Regions from separate parts of the Stenotrophomonas sp. 01N47 genome, predicted to be linked through region 1. Evidence: riboswitches for the same ligand, from Rfam matches in the RefSeq annotation. Region 1 holds a riboswitch; the other holds the start of a gene.
What was found. A riboswitch is a leader RNA that binds a small molecule or an ion and turns the genes downstream of it on or off. The one in region 1 is predicted to bind glycine.

Region 2: it holds a riboswitch for glycine, as region 1 does, so the genes downstream of both, gcvP (aminomethyl-transferring glycine dehydrogenase) here and AC1DKR_RS13875 (trimeric intracellular cation channel family protein) in region 1, are expected to answer to the same signal.

The regions. Positions count from the first base shown of each region.
Region 1 is NZ_JBFTQU010000006.1:71,546-76,128, forward strand. Features, by position in the region: gene AC1DKR_RS13855 (NYN domain-containing protein) at 1-161, opposite strand, end outside; gene AC1DKR_RS13860 (NAD(P)/FAD-dependent oxidoreductase) at 283-1,563, shown strand; gene AC1DKR_RS13865 (nuclear transport factor 2 family protein) at 1,666-2,091, opposite strand; gene AC1DKR_RS13870 (GIY-YIG nuclease family protein) at 2,164-2,421, opposite strand; glycine riboswitch at 2,462-2,551, shown strand; glycine riboswitch at 2,565-2,668, shown strand; gene AC1DKR_RS13875 (trimeric intracellular cation channel family protein) at 2,753-3,370, shown strand; gene AC1DKR_RS13880 (MdtA/MuxA family multidrug efflux RND transporter periplasmic adaptor subunit) at 3,658-4,583, shown strand, end outside.
Region 2 is NZ_JBFTQU010000004.1:80,770-85,352, reverse strand. Features, by position in the region: gene AC1DKR_RS08515 (siderophore-interacting protein) at 1-668, opposite strand, end outside; gene AC1DKR_RS08510 (multidrug effflux MFS transporter) at 810-2,036, opposite strand; glycine riboswitch at 2,336-2,438, shown strand; gene gcvP (aminomethyl-transferring glycine dehydrogenase) at 2,500-4,583, shown strand, end outside.

The DNA of each region.
Region 1 (4,583 bases):
GCCTCCCAGCCCTTCAGTCGTGGGCTCTTCCAGTTGCCGTAGGCACGGCGGACGTTGGCCACACCGTAGCGCGCGACCTCGGCCAGGACTTCGTCGATCTTCGAGGCCGGTGCATTGTCGGCGTCGATCAACAGGGCGATGCGCTTTTCCGGTTCGCTCATGGACTCCTCACGGGCAGTTGCCTGAACCCGAGTATCGCCGATCCCGATGCACGCTGACGTGACAAGGAGCGGCCGTGCGAAGATGCCAGGCACTTCCCCCATGCCCCCCTGGAGTGAGTCGATGAGTCGTGATCGCGTCCCCCACCTGGTCGTTGTCGGCGGCGGTTTCGCCGGCCTGTGGGCCACCCGTGCGCTGGCCCGCGAACGCATACGCATCACCCTGGTCGACCGTCGCAACCACCACCTGTTCCAGCCGCTGCTTTACCAGGTGGCCACCGCTGGGCTGTCCGCTCCGGATATCGCCGCACCGCTGCGCCACATCCTCGGCCACCAGCGCAACGTGGAGGTGCGGCTGGGCGAAGTGGTGGCCATCGACAAGCAGGCCCGCCAGGTGCGCATGGCCGATGGCAGCACGCTGGACTACGACAGCCTGCTGCTGGCCACAGGCGCCACCCACGCCTACTTCGGCCACGACGAATGGGCGGACGATGCGCCCGGCCTGAAGACCCTGGACGATGCCATCGCCCTGCGCCGCAAACTGCTGCTGGCGTTCGAACGCGCCGAAGCCGAACCGGACCCGGAAAAGAAGGCGGCATGGCTGAGCTTTGCCGTGGTGGGGGGGGGACCGACCGGGGTCGAGCTGGCCGGCACCCTCGCGGAAATCGCCCGGCATACGCTGCGCAATGAATTCCGCCACATCGATCCGGCCAGCGCCAAGGTGCGGCTGGTCGAGGCCGGTCCGCGCGTGCTGTCCACCTTCCCCGAAGTGCTTTCGCTGAAGGCACGCCGGCAGCTGGAAAAGCTGGGCGTGGAAGTGATGACCGGGACGCCGGTGAGCCACATCGATGGACAGGGCTTCAAGCTGGGCGACCAGTTCGTGCCCGCGCGCACCGTGGTCTGGGCCGCCGGCGTGGCCGCCTCACCGCTGGCGCGCACGCTGGACGTGCCGCTGGACCGCGCCGGTCGCGTGCAGGTGCAGCCCGACCTGACCCTGCCTGGTCACCCGGAACTGTTCGTGGCCGGCGATCTGGCCGCACTGAACCAGGCCAACGGCAAGCCGGTACCGGGCGTTGCGCCTGCCGCCAAGCAGATGGGCAAGTACGTGGCGGACGTGATTCGCGCGCGCCTGCATGGCAAGGCAGCACCCGGGCCGTTCAAGTACGCCGACTTCGGCAACCTGGCCACCATCGGCCGCATGGCCGCGATCGTGCACCTGGGCAAGCTGCAGCTGTCCGGCGTGCTGGCCTGGTGGTTCTGGCTGGCCGCGCACGTGTTCTTCCTGATCGGGTTCCGCAACCGCGTCGTGGTGCTGTTGAACTGGGCGGTGGCGTACTGGAGCTACCAGCGCAGCGCGCGGATCATCTTCGGCGACGACCGCGAAGACCGGCGACCGAAGCGGTAGGTACTGCCGTGGGTGACCTCTCGACCGACACAGTTGATCCACGCCATGCGTGGATGAATTTCTATGCAGGCTGCATGGAGCGCAGCCACGCATGGCGTGGCTCTACTTCGGCTTCGGGTACCACAGCGCGTTGACGATGACCCAGCGCTGCTCGAAGCGGCCCATGTGGAAGTAGTCGACGAACCACGGGGTTTCCAGCCGCACCGATGCGGCGTTGCCGGTCACGTCCAGCACCGTGCAGCGGCGATCCCATTGATCTTTCGGGGTCTTCAACGCGCCCTGCTTCGTCAACGCAACCAGCTCTTCCTTCGACATCCGGCGCAGGCCCAGGCGTTCGTCCGGTGTATCACCGAGCACCGCACGTTTGGCCAGGTCCGGATGCAGGGAACGGGCGACGCGCTGCGGGTCGGCCTCCAGCTGGCCATCCACGTAGTCATGGCAGGTGGCTTCGATGGCTGCGATCGTGGCGGCGTCGGCGGCAGGGCTTGCTGCTGCGGAAAGTGCGAACAACAGGGCAACGGTGGACATCCGGGTCTCCAGCGCTGAGGGCTGGGCGATCATGGCATGGCCGGATGCGCCCCATCCACGCATGGCGTGGATCTACTGCAACAGCCACGCCAGTTTGCGTTCGCGCGGCTGCCGCTTGAGCTCCCATTCGGCACGTGAGGCCGCTGCCCGGTCCGGGTACTCGCGCACCGCCAGGACCCGCAGTGGTGGCCGCGACCGGGTGTAGCGGGCCCCCTTGCCGGCCTGATGGGCAGCAAAACGGGCCTGCACGTCGGTGCTGATGCCGGCGTAATAGCTGCCGTCTCGGCATTCGAGCAGGTACAGGAACCACGGGCGGGAGGGCGAATCCATGGCCGGATTATGCCGTGCTGCACTGCAGCGGATATACTGGCGACCGAATGCAGGAGAGAGGCGCCGCGCTGGCGCCCGCCGAAGGCGCAGGCTCCCATGATCGCTCAGGCCGGTGGGCTGGAATCCCACCAACCATGCATTCGACTCGCCGAGCTGGAGAGAGGTCACCGGGCACGCCCGGGACGATCCGCCGAAGGGGCACGCGGCTCACGCCGCTGAACTCTCAGGCAAAAGGACAGCGGGAGCGGCACCGGTCATCGTCATCCCGTCATTGCGCAGGCAGTGGCGGTATGTGCGCATGGCCGGCCCCACCGCGCCCGGAGCCTGTCCCATGCTGCTGTCCATCATCTACCTGATCGCCATTTCCGCCGAAGCCATGACCGGCGCCCTGTCTGCCGGCCGCCGCCGCATGGACCTGTTCGGCGTGGTCATGATCGCCTGTGTCACCGCCCTCGGCGGCGGCTCGCTGCGCGACATCCTGCTTGGCCACTATCCGCTGGGCTGGGTGAAACACCCGGAGTACCTCGGTTTCACTGTGTGCGCCGCACTGATCGCCACCTGGGTGGCGCGCTGGATGCACCACTTCCGCCGCACCTTCCTGGTGCTCGATGGCCTGGGCCTGATCGCCTTCACCCTGATCGGCTGCTCGATCGCGCGCGAGGCCGGCCATGCACTGCCGATCGTGCTGATCGCCGGCATGCTCACCGGCGCCTTCGGCGGCGTGCTGCGCGACATCCTCTGCAACGAGGTGCCGTTGATCTTCCAGAAAGAGCTGTACGCCATCATCTCGCTGCTGACCGGTGCGGTGTATCTGCTGTTGCTGCACTGGGGCGTGGCCGATGCTACGGCGATCCTGTGCTGCCTGGGTGGTGGTTTCGCTGTGCGTCTGCTGGCCATCCACTACCGCTGGGAAATGCCCAAGTTCGTGTACCACGACGAAGTGCATTGATCGTTTGACGGTGGTGCCGGCCGCTGGCCGGCAGCACTGCGCACGCCTGCAGATTCCAGCAGGTTGCCAGCCGGCAGCCGGCATTTCTGGTTGGGTCGCATGACCAAGGTCACGCGGCGACGGCCCCCGTAAACCGCTACCATTAGCGCCCCGTCGCACGCGCGACGGCATCCAGCCACGCCGCGTCCGCGGCCCCGCCAGACAATCCCCCTCCCCCGCTGCCCGTGGCCCTTCGTGGTGCCGACGGGCCCGCATGACCCTGCGTGCGCGCAGGGCGCAGGATGCCCATGTCTGTCGCCGAAAATTCCCGCTCACGTCGTGCCCGCCTGTTGCTGGTCGTTGCCGGTCTTGCCCTTGTCGCTGGCCTGGCGTGGTGGCTGTGGCCGCGGGCCGAGGCGGGCAGTGGCGAAGCCGGCAGCGGCAAGACGGTGCCGGTACGCATCGCCCTTGCCAGCGCCGAGCCGCTGGTGCTGCGGATGAAGGCGGTCGGTACGGTCACTCCGCTGCACAGCGTGGTGGTGCGCAGCCGCGTGGACGGCGAACTGATGCGCCTGCATTTCCAGGAAGGTCAGCAGGTCAACGCCGGCGACCTGCTGGCACAGATCGATCCCCGCCCCTACCAAGTGAAGCTTGCGCACGCACAGGGTACGCAGCAGCAGAACATGGCCGAGCTGGAGAATGCCGAGCGCCAGCTGCAGCGCTACCGCGAACTGCAGCGACAGAACTACGTGTCGGCACAGGAACTGAGCGACCAGCAGAGCAAGGTGCGGCAGCTGCAGGGGCGCCGCCTCAGCGACCAGGCATCGGTGGACGAAGCACGCCTGCAGTTGCAGTACACGCGCATCATCGCCCCGGTCAGCGGCCGTGTCGGCCTGCGCCGGCTGGACGTAGGCAACCTGGTGCACGCCAGCGATACCGAAGGCCTGGTCACGCTGGCGCAGACGGCGCCGATCAGCGTGCTGTTCACCGTGCCCGAGCCGGAGCTTCCCGCCCTGCTCGATGCGGTGCAGGCGCAGCCGGCGCTGGCGGTGGAAAGCTGGGACCGCGAAGAACGACGGCAGCTCGCCAGCGGCACCCTGTCCAGCGTCGACAACCGCATCGATACCGCCACCGGCACGCTGAAGCTGCGCGCGCAGTTCGACAACACCGACCAGGCGCTGTTCCCCAACCAGTTCGTCAATGTGCGCCTGCAGCTGGGTGAGCATCCCGCGCT
Region 2 (4,583 bases), on a different contig from region 1:
GCCAGCCGCGCCTGCGCCGCCTGCAGCAACCGCTGCCCATGGGCCTGCTGCCCGCGTGGCAACCACACCAGTTCGGCCGTGGCCGGGGCCTTCAATGGCACCGCATCACCGGCCTGGGCGATCTCCAGCAGGGCCAGCGTGCGCGGCGGATCGGCCAGCCCGGCCAGTTCCTCGAGGATGCCGGCCACCGCCGGCAATGCGGTCTCATCGGCCACCAGCAGCACCTGGCCTACCCCGGCTGGCGGCTTCCATTCCCAGCCCTCGCTGCTGTCCGCACAGTCGGCATCGGGGGCCAGCAGCACCACGCGGTCGCCCGGCCGTGCATGCGTGGCCCAGCGCGAGGCCGGTCCGGTCTGGCCATGCAGCACGAAGTCGACGTCGACCTCGCACTCGCCGGCACGCAGCTGGCGGAGGGTAAAGGTGCGCATCGGCGGCCGCGCCTCATCGGGCAGTGCCCGGTAACGGGCATACCAGTCTTCGCCGCCGGGCACGTCCGGCGCGTCCTGGCCGGGCAAGGGGAAAAACACCTTGATACGCTGGTCCGGGCCTTCGGTCTTCATGCGCGCCACGTCGGCGCCGGTGAACACCATGCGGTCCAGGGAAGGAGAAATAACGCGGCGCTCCTTCAGCGCCACCTCGAACAGGCGGTAGGTCTGCTGCGCAGCCATGCGGGTACCTCATGCGACGACATCGGAATGGCTGGCTGCCGTGCACCCACGAACCGGCTCGCTGGAAACCCCAGCCTACTCCCTGCCCGCAGCGCCACAACGGATCCGCGCGTGATGACGCGCCCTACCCCTGCGCGACGCTCAATGCGCCGTGCCGGCTGCCTCTGATGCGCGCTCGCGCTGGTGCTCCCAGTACCAGAACACGAAGCCAGCCGCGAAGAAGCCCGCCTGTCCCAGTGCCAGGTGCAGCGGGTTGTTGTGCAGCAGCGGCGAAACCACGCCAGCCACCACGGTGCTGATCATCAGCTGCACGAACGCCTGCAGCGACGACGCCAGGCCGCGCTGCAGCGGATACATGTCCAGCACCGCCAGCGCCAGGATCGGGAAGATCAGCGCCATGCCCATGCCGCCAAGGAAGATCGGCATCACCGCCCACGGCAGCGCGAACTGCGGCGCCAGGGTGACGTAGCCGATGTTCAGCACGGCAGAGACCGCACACAGGGTGAATCCGAGCGCGACCTGCCGGGTCGGTGTGCTGTGCCCGGCCATGCGCCCGGACAGGAACGAACCGGTGGTCATGCCGCCGATGGTGGGAATGAACAACCACGCAAAGCCACCTTCACCCAGATGCAGGTGCTGCATCACGATGGCCGGCGCCGAGGAGATGTACAGGAAGATGCCGCCGAACCCGATGCTGCCGGCCAGGGCCAGGCGCAGGAACCGCGGATTGAAGCCGATGCGCACGTAATCGCGCAGCAACGTGCGTGGCGACAGGGCGATCCGCGCCTCCACCGGATGGGTTTCCGGCAGGAAGCGCGCGGTGGCCGCCAGCAGCACCAGCGCGAATACCACCAGGAACCAGAAGATCAGCGGCCAGCCGGCACCGCTGAGCAGGATCCAGCCACCGATGATCGGCGCGATGGCCGGGGCGATACCAAACAGCATCGACACCTGGCTCATCAGCCGCTGCGCGTCGTGGCCGTGGTACAGATCGCGGATCACCGCGCGGCCGACGATCATGCCCACGCCGGCCGACAGGCCCTGCAGTGCGCGGAACGCCAGCAGCGTGGTCAGGTCGGTAGACAACGCACAGCCCACCGAGGCGCCGACGAAGATCACCAGGCCGCCGAGGATCACCCGCTTGCGCCCCCACGCATCGGACAGCGGGCCATGGGCCAGGCTCATCAGGCCGTAGAACAGCAGGTAGACGCTGATGGTCTGCTGCACCGCCACCTCGTCCACCGCCAGGCGCTGGGCCAGCTGCGGAAACGCAGGAAAGATGGTGTCGATCGAGAACGGACCGAACATGGCCAGGCCAGCGAGCAACAGGGCCATGCGGCGGGTGGAAGGAGCAACGGCGGCGGTCATCGGGCAAGCGTCCGGCAGGGCCATGCATGACACGCACGGCGGGCGCCGATCCCCTGCAGCAGGGACGGCGCCAGATGAATACGAGAATCCCACCATCATAGGTGGGGAATGCGCGCGATGCCATGCACGGATGCACAGAACGCACGCCCGGGCCATCGGCCATTCAGCCCCGTGAGGCCCGCCCGGGCCACCGTCAGGCGCCGGCAACGAGCTATAATCGGCGGGCAACACGGTGGGAGAAGCAGGTCACCGCTGCCGAAGGCGCAACGCCCGTAATCGCTCAGGCCCGATACCACCCGTAACAGAACTCTGGAGAGACCGGTTCGATCCGGCGCCGAAGGGGCACGAAGCTGCGGTTTTCCGCGCTTTTAAACTCTCAGGCAAAAGGACAGAGGGGCGCCCGCAGACCGCCGACCGGCGGCTTGTGCCCGTGCGTGTGCCCTTTCCTGACGGATCCTTCGCCATGTCCCAGAACACCCCTTCCCTGCGTGAGCTCGAGCACCATTCGGCGTTCGTCGAGCGCCACATCGGCCCCAACGATGCCGAGATCGCGCAGATGCTCGGCGTCATCGGCCACGCATCGCTGGATGCGATGACCGATGCCATCGTGCCGGCCAAGATCAAGTCGCCGGCACCGCTGGCGCTGCCGGAGTCGATCACCGAAGTGCAGGCGCTGGCGAAGATCCGCGCGATCGCCGACAAGAACACCGTGCTGCGGAGCTTCATCGGCCAGGGCTACTACGGTACCCACACGCCGAACGTGATCCTGCGCAACATCCTGGAAAACCCGGCCTGGTACACCGCCTACACCCCGTACCAGGCGGAAATCTCGCAGGGCCGCATGGAAGCGCTGATCAACTTCCAGACCCTGTGCGCAGACCTGACCGGCATGGAAATCGCCAACGCCTCGCTGCTGGACGAAGCCACGGCCGCCGCTGAAGCGATGACCCTGGCCAAGCGCTCGGCCAAGTCGAAGTCGGACACCTTCTTCGTGCACGACGCCGTGCACCCGCAGACGCTGGAACTGCTGCGCACCCGCGCCGAGCCCATGGGCATCGTGCTGCGCGTGGGCACCCCGGCCGAAGCGCTGGAAGCGGAAGCCTTCGGCCTGCTGCTGCAGTACCCGGACACCTTCGGCCAGGTGGGCGACTACAAGGCACTGGTCGATGCCGTGCACGCGCGCGGCGGCCTGGTGGCCGTGGCCACCGACCTGCTGGCACTGACCCTGCTGGCGGCCCCGGGCGAATGGGGTGCGGACATCGTGGTCGGCAACAGCCAGCGTTTCGGCGTGCCGTTCGGCTTCGGTGGCCCGCATGCTGCGTTCATGGCCTGCCGTGACGCCTACAAGCGTTCGATGCCGGGCCGCTTGATCGGCGTCTCGATCGACGCACAGGGCAACCCGGCCTACCGCCTGACCCTGCAGACCCGCGAACAGCACATCCGCCGCGAGAAGGCCACCTCCAACATCTGCACCGCACAGGTGCTGCTGGCGGTGATGGCCTCGATGTATGCGGTCTACCACGGTCCGGAAGGCCTGACCCGCATCGCCCGCCGCACCCATCGCCTGGCCGCCATCCTGGCCAGCGCGCTGCGCACTGCCGGTGTGCAGGTCGGTGCCGACTTCTTCGACACGCTGCACGTCACCGGTGTCGACGCCGGCGCGATCCATGCCAAGGCCCGTGCCGCCGGCTACAACCTGCGTGCGATCGACAGCAGTTCGGTCGGCGTCAGCCTGGACGAGACCGCCACCCGCGCCGACATCGTCGCCGTAGGCGCGCTGTTCGGTGCCACCGTTGATGTGGACGCGCTTGATGCCAGCACCGCCGATGCGCTGCCGGCCGGCCTGCTGCGCCAGTCCGCGTTCCTGACCCACCCGGTGTTCAACACCCACCACAGCGAGCACGAACTGCTGCGCTACCTGCGTTCGCTGGCCGACAAGGACCTGGCGATGGACCGCACGATGATCCCGCTGGGCTCGTGCACCATGAAGCTCAACGCCACCGCCGAAATGATTCCGGTGACCTGGCCGGAGTTCTCGCAGATCCACCCGCTGGTGCCGGCCGAGCAGGCGCTGGGCTACAAGGAACTGATCGATTCGCTGGAAGCGATGCTGGTCGAGTGCACCGGCTACGACGCCGTCAGCCTGCAGCCGAACTCCGGTGCGCAGGGCGAATACGCCGGCCTGCTGGCGATCCGCGCCTACCACCGCTCGCGTGGCGAAGATCACCGTGACATCTGCCTTATCCCGGATTCGGCGCATGGCACCAACCCGGCCTCGGCGCAGATGTGCGGCATGAAGGTCGTGGTCACCAAGACCGATGCCAACGGCAACGTCGACGTCGAAGACATCCGCCTCAACGCCGAGAAGTACAGCGACCGCCTGGCCGCGATCATGATGACCTACCCGTCCACGCACGGCGTGTTCGAGGAAGAGGTGGTGGAGATCTGCGAGATCATCCACAAGCATGGCGGCCAGGTGTACACCGACGGGGCCAACATGAACGCCCTGGTCGGCGTGGCCAAGCCGGGCAAGTGGGGTTCGGACGT